DNA from 2 places in the Micromonospora sp. DT227 genome. Region 2 is predicted to be linked to the other one. Evidence: predicted binding sites of a transcription regulator. Region 2 holds the regulator's gene; the other holds the start of a gene.
The links. Region 2 encodes HrcA, which represses chaperone genes, less so after heat shock. Its sites were predicted from a motif close to GGTTNGCACNCTCNNNNNGAGNGTGCNAACC; they were not measured.

Region 1: groL (chaperonin GroEL) is a predicted target of HrcA. The motif match lies at 2,319-2,349, and genes of this name have one in related genera.

What each region holds. Positions count from the first base shown of each region.
Region 1 is NZ_JBNCLA010000007.1:289,291-294,497, reverse strand. Features, by position in the region: gene ACLQ2W_RS24320 (GNAT family N-acetyltransferase) at 1-148, shown strand, start outside; gene ACLQ2W_RS24315 (hypothetical protein) at 212-430, shown strand; gene groL (chaperonin GroEL) at 500-2,122, opposite strand; gene ACLQ2W_RS24305 (hypothetical protein) at 2,397-4,013, opposite strand; gene ACLQ2W_RS24300 (cold-shock protein) at 4,123-4,326, opposite strand; gene ACLQ2W_RS24295 (GNAT family N-acetyltransferase) at 4,550-5,065, shown strand; gene paaN (phenylacetic acid degradation protein PaaN) at 5,126-5,207, opposite strand, start outside.
Region 2 is NZ_JBNCLA010000005.1:59,296-64,502, reverse strand. Features, by position in the region: gene ACLQ2W_RS18335 (SDR family NAD(P)-dependent oxidoreductase) at 1-520, shown strand, start outside; gene ACLQ2W_RS18330 (16S rRNA (uracil(1498)-N(3))-methyltransferase) at 664-1,398, opposite strand; gene dnaJ (molecular chaperone DnaJ) at 1,400-2,542, opposite strand; gene hrcA (heat-inducible transcriptional repressor HrcA) at 2,614-3,639, opposite strand; gene ACLQ2W_RS18315 (DUF4870 domain-containing protein) at 3,848-4,525, shown strand; gene hemW (radical SAM family heme chaperone HemW) at 4,568-5,207, opposite strand, start outside.

The sequences.
Region 1 (5,207 bases), on a different contig from region 2:
GCGCCGCTGCCTCCGCGACCAGGCGGCGGCCGGGATCACCGAGGCGCAGATCGGCTGGGTCGGCCCGGTGCCGTTCTACTCGAACGCGGTCGGGGCCCGGATCGAGCGCGTCTTCTTTCTCTACCGGAAGGCCATCAACGGGGCATAACGCCGTTCGCCCTCCGCGCCTGCCGGCCGGCCCCTACCGTTCGAGGGGCAGAGGAGGCCCGTTATGACCACCGAGAACGAACGGACCGACGACCCGGCGACGGGCCGACGCCCGAGCGGCGAACTGCCCACCGAGCGGCTCGACGTGGGCGACGCCGAGCAGGACGCGGCGGACCAGCCGGCCGTGGAGGAGCCCCGGCAACCGGTGGACGAGCCGAGGCGGCTGCTGCCGCCGTACGACCGGGCGCACAAGCGACGCAACCAGCGCCCGCTGCCCACCTGACGCGGACGCGGAAGGGGGCGGACCGCTGACGCGGCCCGCCCCCTGTCGGCGTACTGGGTGGAGCTGGACTCAGAAGTCCATCTCCCCGCCACCCGGGCCAGCCGGGGCGGCCGGGGTCTTCTCCGGCTTGTCCGCCACGACGGCCTCGGTGGTGAGGAACAGCGCGGCGATCGAGGCGGCGTTCTGCAGCGCGGAACGGGTCACCTTGGCCGGGTCGATGATGCCGGCGGCCAGCAGGTCGACGTACTCGCCGGTCGCGGCGTTGAGGCCGTGACCCGGGTCGAGGTTGCGGACCCGCTCGACGACGACGCCACCCTCGAGGCCGGCGTTGACGGCGATCTGCCGCAGCGGGGCGTCCAGCGCGATCTTGACGATCTGCGCGCCGGTCGCCTCGTCGCCGGCCAGGTCCAGCTTGTCGAAGGCGGTCTTGCCGGCCTGCACCAGCGCGACGCCACCACCCGGGACGATGCCCTCCTCGACGGCGGCCTTCGCGTTGCGGACGGCGTCCTCGATGCGGTGCTTGCGCTCCTTCAGCTCGACCTCGGTGGCCGCGCCGACCTTGATCACCGCAACACCGCCGGCCAGCTTGGCCAGACGCTCCTGCAGCTTCTCCCGGTCGTAGTCGGAGTCGCTCTTGTCGATCTCGGCCCGGATCTGGTTCACCCGGCCCTGGATCTGCTCGGCGTCACCGGCGCCGTCGACCACGGTGGTCTCGTCCTTGGTCACCACGACCTTGCGGGCGCGGCCCAGCATGTCGAGGTTGACGGCGTCCAGCTTGAGGCCGACCTCCTCGCTGATGACCTGGCCACCGGTGAGGATGGCGATGTCGGTCAGCATGGCCTTGCGGCGGTCACCGAAGCCCGGCGCCTTGACGGCGACCGACTTGAAGGTGCCCCGGACCTTGTTGACGACCAGCGTGGCGAGGGCCTCGCCCTCCAGGTCCTCGGCGATGATCAGCAGCGGCTTGCCCGACTGCATGACCTTCTCCAGGATCGGGAGCAGGTCCTTCACCGACGAGATCTTGCTGTTGACGATCAGGATGTACGGGTCGTCGAAGACGGCCTCCATACGCTCCGGGTCGGTCATGAAGTAGGCGGAGATGTAGCCCTTGTCGAAGCGCATGCCCTCGGTGAGCTCAAGCTCCAGGCCGAAGGTGTTGCTCTCCTCGACGGTGATGACGCCTTCCTTGCCCACCTTGTCCATCGCCTCGGCGATGATCTCGCCAACGCTGGGGTCGGCGGCGGAGATGGAGGCGGTGGAGGCGATCTGCTCCTTGGTCTCCACGTCCTTGGCGAGCTTGAGCAGCTCCTCCGAGACGCTGGAGACGGCGGCCTCGATGCCCCGCTTCAGGGCCATCGGGTTGGCACCGGCGGCCACGTTGCGCAGGCCCTCGCGGACCAGAGCCTGGGCCAGGACGGTCGCCGTCGTCGTGCCGTCACCGGCGACGTCGTCGGTCTTCTTCGCGACCTCCTTGACCAGCTCGGCGCCGATCTTCTCGTACGGGTCCTCGAGCTCGATCTCCTTGGCGATGCTCACACCATCGTTGGTGATGGTGGGGGCACCCCACTTCTTCTCGAGCACGACGTTGCGGCCCTTGGGTCCGAGCGTCACCTTCACGGCGTCGGCGAGCTGGTTCATGCCCCGCTCGAGGCCGCGGCGCGCCTCTTCGTCGAACGCGATCATCTTGGCCATACGGCGTTGTCCTCCTGGACACTCACGGGCCACCCGGGATGCCCGGATGGGCCGTCTGGTGTACGCACCTTGGGGACGTCGCCACCTGGCGACGACGACGTCCTCCTCGGTCGGGCCGGACAGCCCGCGACGACCGGCCCCGTTCCGCTCCGGCACCCCTGAGGCACCGGCGCGGCCGTGGCCCTACCGCCCCGACCATTGGCACTCACCGTACGCGAGTGCCAATGACTTGTTTAGCACTCTCCCTAGCCGAGTGCAAGCACGACCGCACCGCTCAGCCGAGTTCCGCAGCCAGCCGGGCCGCGTTCACCGGGCCTTCGTGGGCCCGCTGCTCGGCGTACGCGACGACCAGCCCGACGAGCTGCGCGAGATAGGCCGGCGCGGCCAACGCGGCACCCACCACGGCCAACGTCACCGCCCCGACCGCGGTGCCCAGCCCGGACATCGGATCGGTGCCGAACGCCGCGCCGCTCACCGCACCCACCACGGCGTCCAGCACGGCAGCCGCGACCAGCGCGCACGCCACCAGCGCCACCCGACCCAGCACCATGCCGAAGCGGTTGTGGAACATCCGCCAGGCCCGTCCGATCGGCTCCTGCCGCTCGAACAGGTAGACCGGCCCGAACAACGCGACCGCGAACCCGGCGTAGATGCCGGGCAGCAGGCAGAGACAGGCGCCGACCGTGATCAGCAGCGAGACGACGATCGTCCAGCCCCAGAGGCCGAGCGCGCGCCGCGCGCCGTACCGGAGCGCCCCGCCCAGGCCGGCCGGCTCGCCGGCCGCCTGCCGGGCGACCACCCAGGTGCCCGCACCCCAGCCGAGCGCCTGGAGCGGACCGAAGACCAACGCGGCGAACAGGACCGCGCCGTAGAACACGAAGACGTGCTCCAGGTAGCCGTCCGGCAGCACCAGCGCGCCGTCCGGGCCGGTCGCCATCTCGTCGGCGGGAACCAGGAAGAGCGAGAGTACGGAGATCACCGCCGCCGGGACGCCCTGGGTGAGCAGCATGATCGGCAGGAGGTGCCGCCACCCCCGCCGCACCGCGCCGGCGCACCGCGCGAACCATCCCCCGACGCCCGCGTACGGCGGGGTGACCAGCGGGTCCTGCGGATCGAGACCGGGGTACCAACCCCCGGACACCGGGTGCCCCGGATACGTGGCGCCCGGCATCGGCGGCCCGGGGTAGACCGCGCCCGGCATCGGCTGACCCGGATACGGCACGCCCGGCATCGGCTGGCCCGGATACCCCGCACCCGGCATCGGCTGACCCGGGAACGGCACGCCCGGCATCGGCTGGCCCGGATACGGCACGCCGGGCATCGGCTGGCCCGGGTGCGCCGGCCCGGCGGCGGGCCCGGGCCAGCCGGCGGGTGGCGTGGAGCCCGGCGCGGACCCGCCCGGCGGGAGAGCCGACGCGGCGGGCCAGCCGGGCGGCGGGGTACCGGGCGGGTTCGGCACCCCCGGGTCGGAGCCCGGCGCGGACCAGCCCGACGGGACGTCCGGCGCGGCCGGCCAACCGGGCGGCGCGGGCTCCGGCGCGGGCCAGCCGGCCGGCGGGGCCGAGTGGGGCCAGCCGGCCGGCGGGGCGGAGTACGGCGGATCGGCGGTGGTCAGGTCGGCCCACGGATCGACGGGCGTCTGACCGGCGGGCGCCTGACCGGCGGCGGGCAGTTGCGGCCCGGACGGCCCGGACTGCTCCGGCACCGGCCCGGCGGGCGGCTGGCCGGCAGCGGGCGGCTGCGGCCCGGACTGGTCCGGCACCGGCCCCGCGGGCAGTTGCGACCCGGGCGGACCCGACTGCTCCGGCACCGGCCCGGCGGGCGGCGTGGGCCGGGCCGGGTCGGCCGGGGGCACCGGCTCGGTGGAACCCGACGGGGGCAGGTCGGACATGGGCCCTCCTCAGCGGCAACGGCTGGAACGGCTCATGATCTTCCACGGTGCGGGGCGGCATCGCAGCCCCGGTCGGGGTGGTTCGGCCGTGGGCGACGGCCGGTAGCGATCAGGCGATGACGCGGACGTGCTCGGCCTGCGGACCCTTCTGGCCCTGGGCGATCTCGAACTCGACCCGCTGGCCGTCGTCCAGAGCCTTGTAGCCGTCCATCTCGATCGCGGAGAAGTGGACGAAGACGTCCTGACCGCCGTCGACGGCGATGAAGCCGTAGCCCTTTTCGGAGTTGAACCACTTCACGGTGCCCTGTGCCACGGTGCACTTCCTCACTCTGCGCGGCGTCCAACACCCGGAGACCGGCGGACCGGCACCGGCGGCGCACCGGTTTTCGGCGATCGGCGAGGGCCGCTGAATCGGTGACCGAAATCGCACGCTACACGAGGAGTGACGACCGCGCACGACCACAAATCGGGCATATTCCGGGCGCGACACGGCACCCGGACGCGCCTGCTCCGACCCGGTCCGGTATGTATGCGGCATGACCAGCGCGCCCGTCCCGCCCACGGTCCGGCGGATCCGTCCGGAGGACGCCGCCCGGATGCGGGCGCTCCGGTTGGAGATGCTGGCCGACAGTCCGCTGGCTTTCCTGGAGACGGTGGCCGAGGCCGCCGCCCGCCCGCACGCGGACTTCGCGGCCCGGGTGGCGACGGTCTCGCGCGGCGACCAGATCGCCCAGTTCGTCGCCGAGGCGGACGCCCGCCTGGTCGGTCACGCCGGTGGCATCGCCGCCCCGGACGAGCCGGGCCTGACGCTCGTCTACGCGGTCTACGTGACCCCGGCTCGCCGGGGCACCGGGCTGCTGGCCGGGTTGGTGGACGCGGTGGCGGCCTGGTCCCGGGCCTGCGGGCGGCCCGAGTTGATGATGGAGGTGGTGGTCGGCAACGACCGCGCCTGCCGGGCCTACCGCAAGTTGGGCTTCACCGACACCGGGGTACGCGTCCCGCACCCCCGGCTGCCCGCCCTACGCGAACTTCAGATGCGCCGCCCCGCCTGACGGGCGGTGCTAAGAGGGGGCCCCTCCTCTACCGAATGCGTTAAGAAGGGGCCCCGCCTTTCATGCGTGGCGGCGTGACTGGACGACTCGGAAGCGGTTGGCCACGTAGGCGCCGTCGGTGAGGGCGGAGTTGGCCGCCGCG
Region 2 (5,207 bases):
CGTGCTGGTCAACAACGCCGGCGTGTTCGGGCCGGCCGATCCGCCGCACCCGGTCTTCGACACCAGCTACGAGCAGTGGCGGGCGCGCTGGCGCGAGGTGCTGGACACCAACCTGGTCGGCGCCGCCAACGCCGCCTGGTGCGCCGCCCAGCACATGCGGGAGCGGGGCGGTCGGATCGTGAACGTCTCCTCCCGGGGCGCGTTCCGGGGCGAACCGGCCAATCCGGCGTACGGGGCCAGCAAGGCGGGGATGAACGCGATGGCCCAGTCGCTCGCGGTGGCGCTGGCGCCGTACGGCATCGGGGTGGCCTGCGTGGCCCCGGGCTTCGTCGAGACCGACATGACCAACGAGCACCTCAAGAGCGAGCGCGGCGAGGCCGTGCGGGCGCAGTCCCCGTTCCACCGGGTGGCCCGCCCCGAGGAGATCGCCGCCGCCGTCCACTGGTTGGCCAGCCCGGAGGCGGAGTGGGCGTCCGGCACCATCGTCGACCTGAACGGCGCCTCCTACCTCCGCACCTGACGCCCCCCACCCCCCACCCCCCACCCTCACCGGGGCGCAGTTTCACGGAAAGAGTGCCTGTCCCGCCGCGAACAGCCCCTCTTTCCGTGAAACTGCGCGGCAAGAGGGGTGGGGTGGGGGTGGGGTGGGGGGAGAGTGGGGGGTTACCAGCGGGGGAGGCGGGTGGAGAGGACGGCCAGGGCGGCCACGCCGGCGGTGGAGGTGCGCAGGACGGAGGGGCCCAGGCGGACCGGGCGGGCACCGGCCTCGCGGAACGCGGCCAGCTCCGGCTCGGCGATGCCGCCCTCGGGGCCGACCACCAGGACGATCTCGCCGGTCGACGGCAGCGCGACGGTGGTCAGCCGCTCGTCGGCCTCCTCGTGCAGCACGAAGGCGGCGTCGGCGCCGCCGATCCGGCGGGCCACCGTGGCGGTGGACTCGTCCGGGGCGCCGGCCACCACCGGCAGCCACGGGCGGCGGGCCTGCTTGGCGGCCTCCCGGGCGGTGGCCACCCACTTCTCCCGGGCCCGGACGCCCCGGTCGCCGCGCCACTGGGCGACCGAGCGGGACGCCGCCCAGGGCACGATCTCGTCCACCCCGACCTCGGTCATCGCCTGCACGGCCAGCTCACCCCGCTCGCCCTTGGCGATCCCCTGCACCACCACCAGCCGGGGGACGCACGCGTCGGCGTACCCCCGGGAGGTGATCCGCGCGTCGAGCGTGCCCCGGCCGACGGCGGTGACGACGGCGGCGGCGGTGCCGCCCCGGCCGTCGGCGAGCAGCAGCTCCTCGCCGACGCGCAGCCGCTGCACGGTGGCCGCGTGGTGGCCCTCCGGGCCGTCCAGCGTCACCGTGTCGCCGGTGGGCAGCGCCTCGACCAGGAACAGCGGCGCCGACACGTCAGGGGTGCCCGTTGAAGGCGTCGCGCATCCGGGAGAAGAAGCCGCCCTGCTTGGTCAGCTCGGCGACCTCCTCGCCGCGGGTCTTGGCGAAGTCGCGCAGCATCCGCTCCTGGTCGGCGTCGAGCTTGGTCGGGGTCCGCACGTCCAGGTGGACGTAGAGGTCACCCCGGCCGGTGCCGCGCAGGTGCGGCACGCCGCGGGCACGCAGCCGCAGCGTGCTGCCCGGCTGGGTGCCGGCCTTCACGTCGACGGTCTCCTCGCTGTCCAGCGTCTTGATGGTCAGCCGGGTGCCGAGCGCGGCGGCGGTCATCGGCACCGTGACCCGGCAGTGCAGGTCGTCGCCCTTGCGGGAGTAGACGTCGTGGGTCCGCTCGTGGATCTCGACGTAGAGGTCGCCGGCGGTGCCGCCACCCGGGCCGACCTCGCCCTGCTGGGCCAGCCGGATCCGCATGCCGTCCTCGACGCCGGCCGGGATCTTGACGGTCAGCGAGCGGCGGGTCCGCACCCGCCCGTCACCGGCGCAGGTCGGGCAGGGGTGCGGGATCGTGGTGCCGTAGCCCTGACAGACGGTGCACGGCCGGGCGGAGACCACCTGGCCGAGGAACGTCCGCTGCACCGACTGCACCTCACCGCGGCCACCGCACGCCTCGCAGGTGGCCAGGTGGGTGCCGGCGGCGGTGCCGGCGCCGGAGCAGGTGGTGCAGAGCACCGCGGTGTCGACAGTGATCGGCGCCTCGACGCCGAACGCGGTCTCGTTGAGGTCCAGCTCCAGCCGCAGGATCGCGTCCGCGCCCGGCCGGGTACGCGGCCGGGGACCCCGGCTGCCGCCCGCCGCGCCGCCGAAGAACGCGTCCATGATGTCCTGGAAGCCGACGAACGGGCCGGCGCCGCCCGGGCCACCCGCGCCCGCGCCCCCGCCGCCCGGGGCGAGCGGGTCGCCGCCCAGGTCGACGATCTGCCGTTTCCGGTCGTCCGAGAGGACCTCGTACGCGGCGTTGATGTCCTTGAACTTCTCCTGTGCCTCCGGGTCCGGATTGACGTCCGGGTGGTACTGCCGCGCCAACTTCCGGTAGGCACGCTTGATGTCATCGTCGGAGGCGTCCCGGCTCACGCCGAGAATGCCGTAGTAGTCCCTGGCCACTGCGTTCGGTGTCCTCATGTTCGTCTCGCGTCGCCGGTCGCCGGCCGTTCCCGGCCGTCGGCCCTGACTGGTCAGTTCTGGGCCAGCAGTTCGCCCACGTAGCGTGCCACGGCCCTCACCATGGCGATATTGCCGGGGTAGTCCATCCGGGTGGGCCCGAGCACGCCGAGCCCACCGACGATCGTGGCACCCGGGCCGTAACCGGTGCTGACCACCGACGCGGCCCGGAGATTGTCGATCTCGTTCTCGTCGCCGATGAGCACCCGGGTGGTGTTGCTCGGCTCGGTCTCGCCGATCAGCTTGAGCAGCACGACCTCCTCTTCGAGCGCCTCGAGGATGGGGCGCAGCGAGCCCTGGAAGTCGAGCAGGCCGCCCCGGGTGAGGTTGGCGGTGCCGGCCAACGCGATCCGTTCCTCGTGCCGCTCGACGAGCGTCTCCAGCAGCACGGTGGAGAGCGTGGTCATGGCCGGGCGCAGGTGCGGCGCGGACTCCTCGACCAGCGCCTGCACCAGCGGGGGCGTCTCGGCGAGCTGGCTGCCGACCAGTTTCTCGTTGACCAGCCGGCGCAGGTCGGTCACGTGTTCGGCGGGGACCGGGGCGGGCAGCTCGACCAGCCGCTGCTCGACCCGCCCGGTGTCGGCGATCATGACGACCATCAGCCGGGTGGTGGAGATCGGCACCAGCTCCAGGTGGCGCACCTTGGACCGGGCCAGGCTCGGGTACTGCACCACGGCCACCTGCCGGGTGAGCTGGGCCAGCAGCCGGACCGTGCGGTGCACCACGTCGTCGAGGTCGACGGCGCCGACCAGGAAGCGCTCGATCGCCCGACGCTCGGCCGGGCTGAGCGGCTTGACCCGGGAGAGCCGGTCGACGAAGAGGCGGTAGCCACGGTCGGTGGGCACCCGGCCGGCGCTGGTGTGCGGCTGCCGGATGTAGCCCTCCTCCTCCAGCACCGCCATGTCGTTGCGCACGGTCGCCGGTGAGACGCCGAGCTGGTGCCGCTCGACCAGGGCCTTGCTGCCCACCGGCTCCTGCGTGGCCACGTAGTCCTCGACGATGGCGCGCAGCACGGCGAGCTTGCGGTCGTCGAGACCCATCTCCCCACCTCCTGACGCACCTCGGCCGGGCGACGCGCGGCATCCGCCGGGCGACTGGCACTCGACTGTAGCGAGTGCCAGTCTACGTCGGCACCCCCGCCGGCGCGATGATCAGCGCCGCACCCCGGGTGCGGTCCGTCGGGTCCGGGCGGCGCGTCGGGCCGAACAGCCCTGGTGCCGCTTGCCCCCGGGACCTACCGTGACGTCCATGACTGAACCTCCTCGCCCTCCCGGAGCGGGGGACCCCGGCCCCCAGCCCGACCCGTTCCCGCCGTCGGCGCCGTACGGCTCCTCGCCTGCCGACGAGCCCCCCACCGCACCACTGTCCGGGGCACCGGGCGGGGGCGGCTATCCCCCGCCCGGCGGTTATCCGCCCCCGGGCGGCCAGCCTCCGCCGGGTGGCTATCCCCCGCCGGGCGGCTATCCCCCACCCGGTGGTGACACGCCGGGCTACGGCGCGCCCGGCGGTGGCGCCCCGGGCTACGGCGCGCCGGGCGGCGGCTACCCCGCCGGCGGCTCCTACGGCCCGCCGGCCGGCTACGCCAACAACGACGACAAGACCTGGGCCCTGGTCGCGCACTTCGGCGGCGCGGCCGGGATGCTGATCGGCGGCGGCGTGCTGGGCTGGGTCGCGCCGCTGGTGGCGCTGCTGGCCCGGGGCAACCAGTCCCCGACCGTACGGGCGCACGCGGTCGCCGCGCTGAACTTCCAGCTCATCTGGTCGATCATCGCGCTGGTCGGCTGGATCCTCACCTGCATCCTGATCGGCCTGGTGGTCGGCTTCGGCGCCATGATCGTCGGCATCATCTTCGGCATCCTGGCCGGCGTGAAGGCCAACGAGGGGCAGCTCTACCGCTACCCGATGTCGGCCAGCCTGATCAAGTGACAGCCGCCGGCCGGTCCCGCGCGGCGGGGCCGGCCGGACCGGTCAGGGCAGCAGGTCGCGGACCACGCCGTCGGCCAGCAGGCGCCCGCGTAGCGTGAGCACGGCACGACCGTCCGCGTACGCGTCGGCGTCCAGCAGCCCGCCGGTCCGGGCCCGCTCGGCACCGGCCCGGCCGGCTTCGTCCAGCACGTCCAGCGGCAGCCCGGACGCCAGCCGCAACCGCAGCATCACGTCCTCCATGTGCTGTTCGTCAGCGGTGAGCCGTTCCCGGGCCAGCGCCGGCGAGGCGCCGTCGGCCAGCCGCTCCGCGTACCCGGCCGGGTGCTTGACGTTCCACCAGCGCACGCCGCCGACGTGGCTGTGCGCCCCCGGGCCCAGGCCCCACCAGTCGGCGCCGGTCCAGTAGAGCAGGTTGTGCCGGCACCGGGCCGCCTCGGAGCGGGCCCAGTTGGACACCTCGTACCAGGAGAAACCGGCCGCGTGCAGGGCCGCCTCCGCGGCCAGGTAGCGGTCCGCCGCCACGTCGTCGGAGGGGTACGGCAGCTCGCCCCGGCGCATCCGCGCGGCCAGCCGGGTGCCGTCCTCCACGATCAGGGCGTACGCGCTGACGTGGTCCACGCCGGCGTCGACCACCTGGGCCAGCGAGGCGGCGAAGTCGTCCGCGGTCTCCCCCGGCGTACCG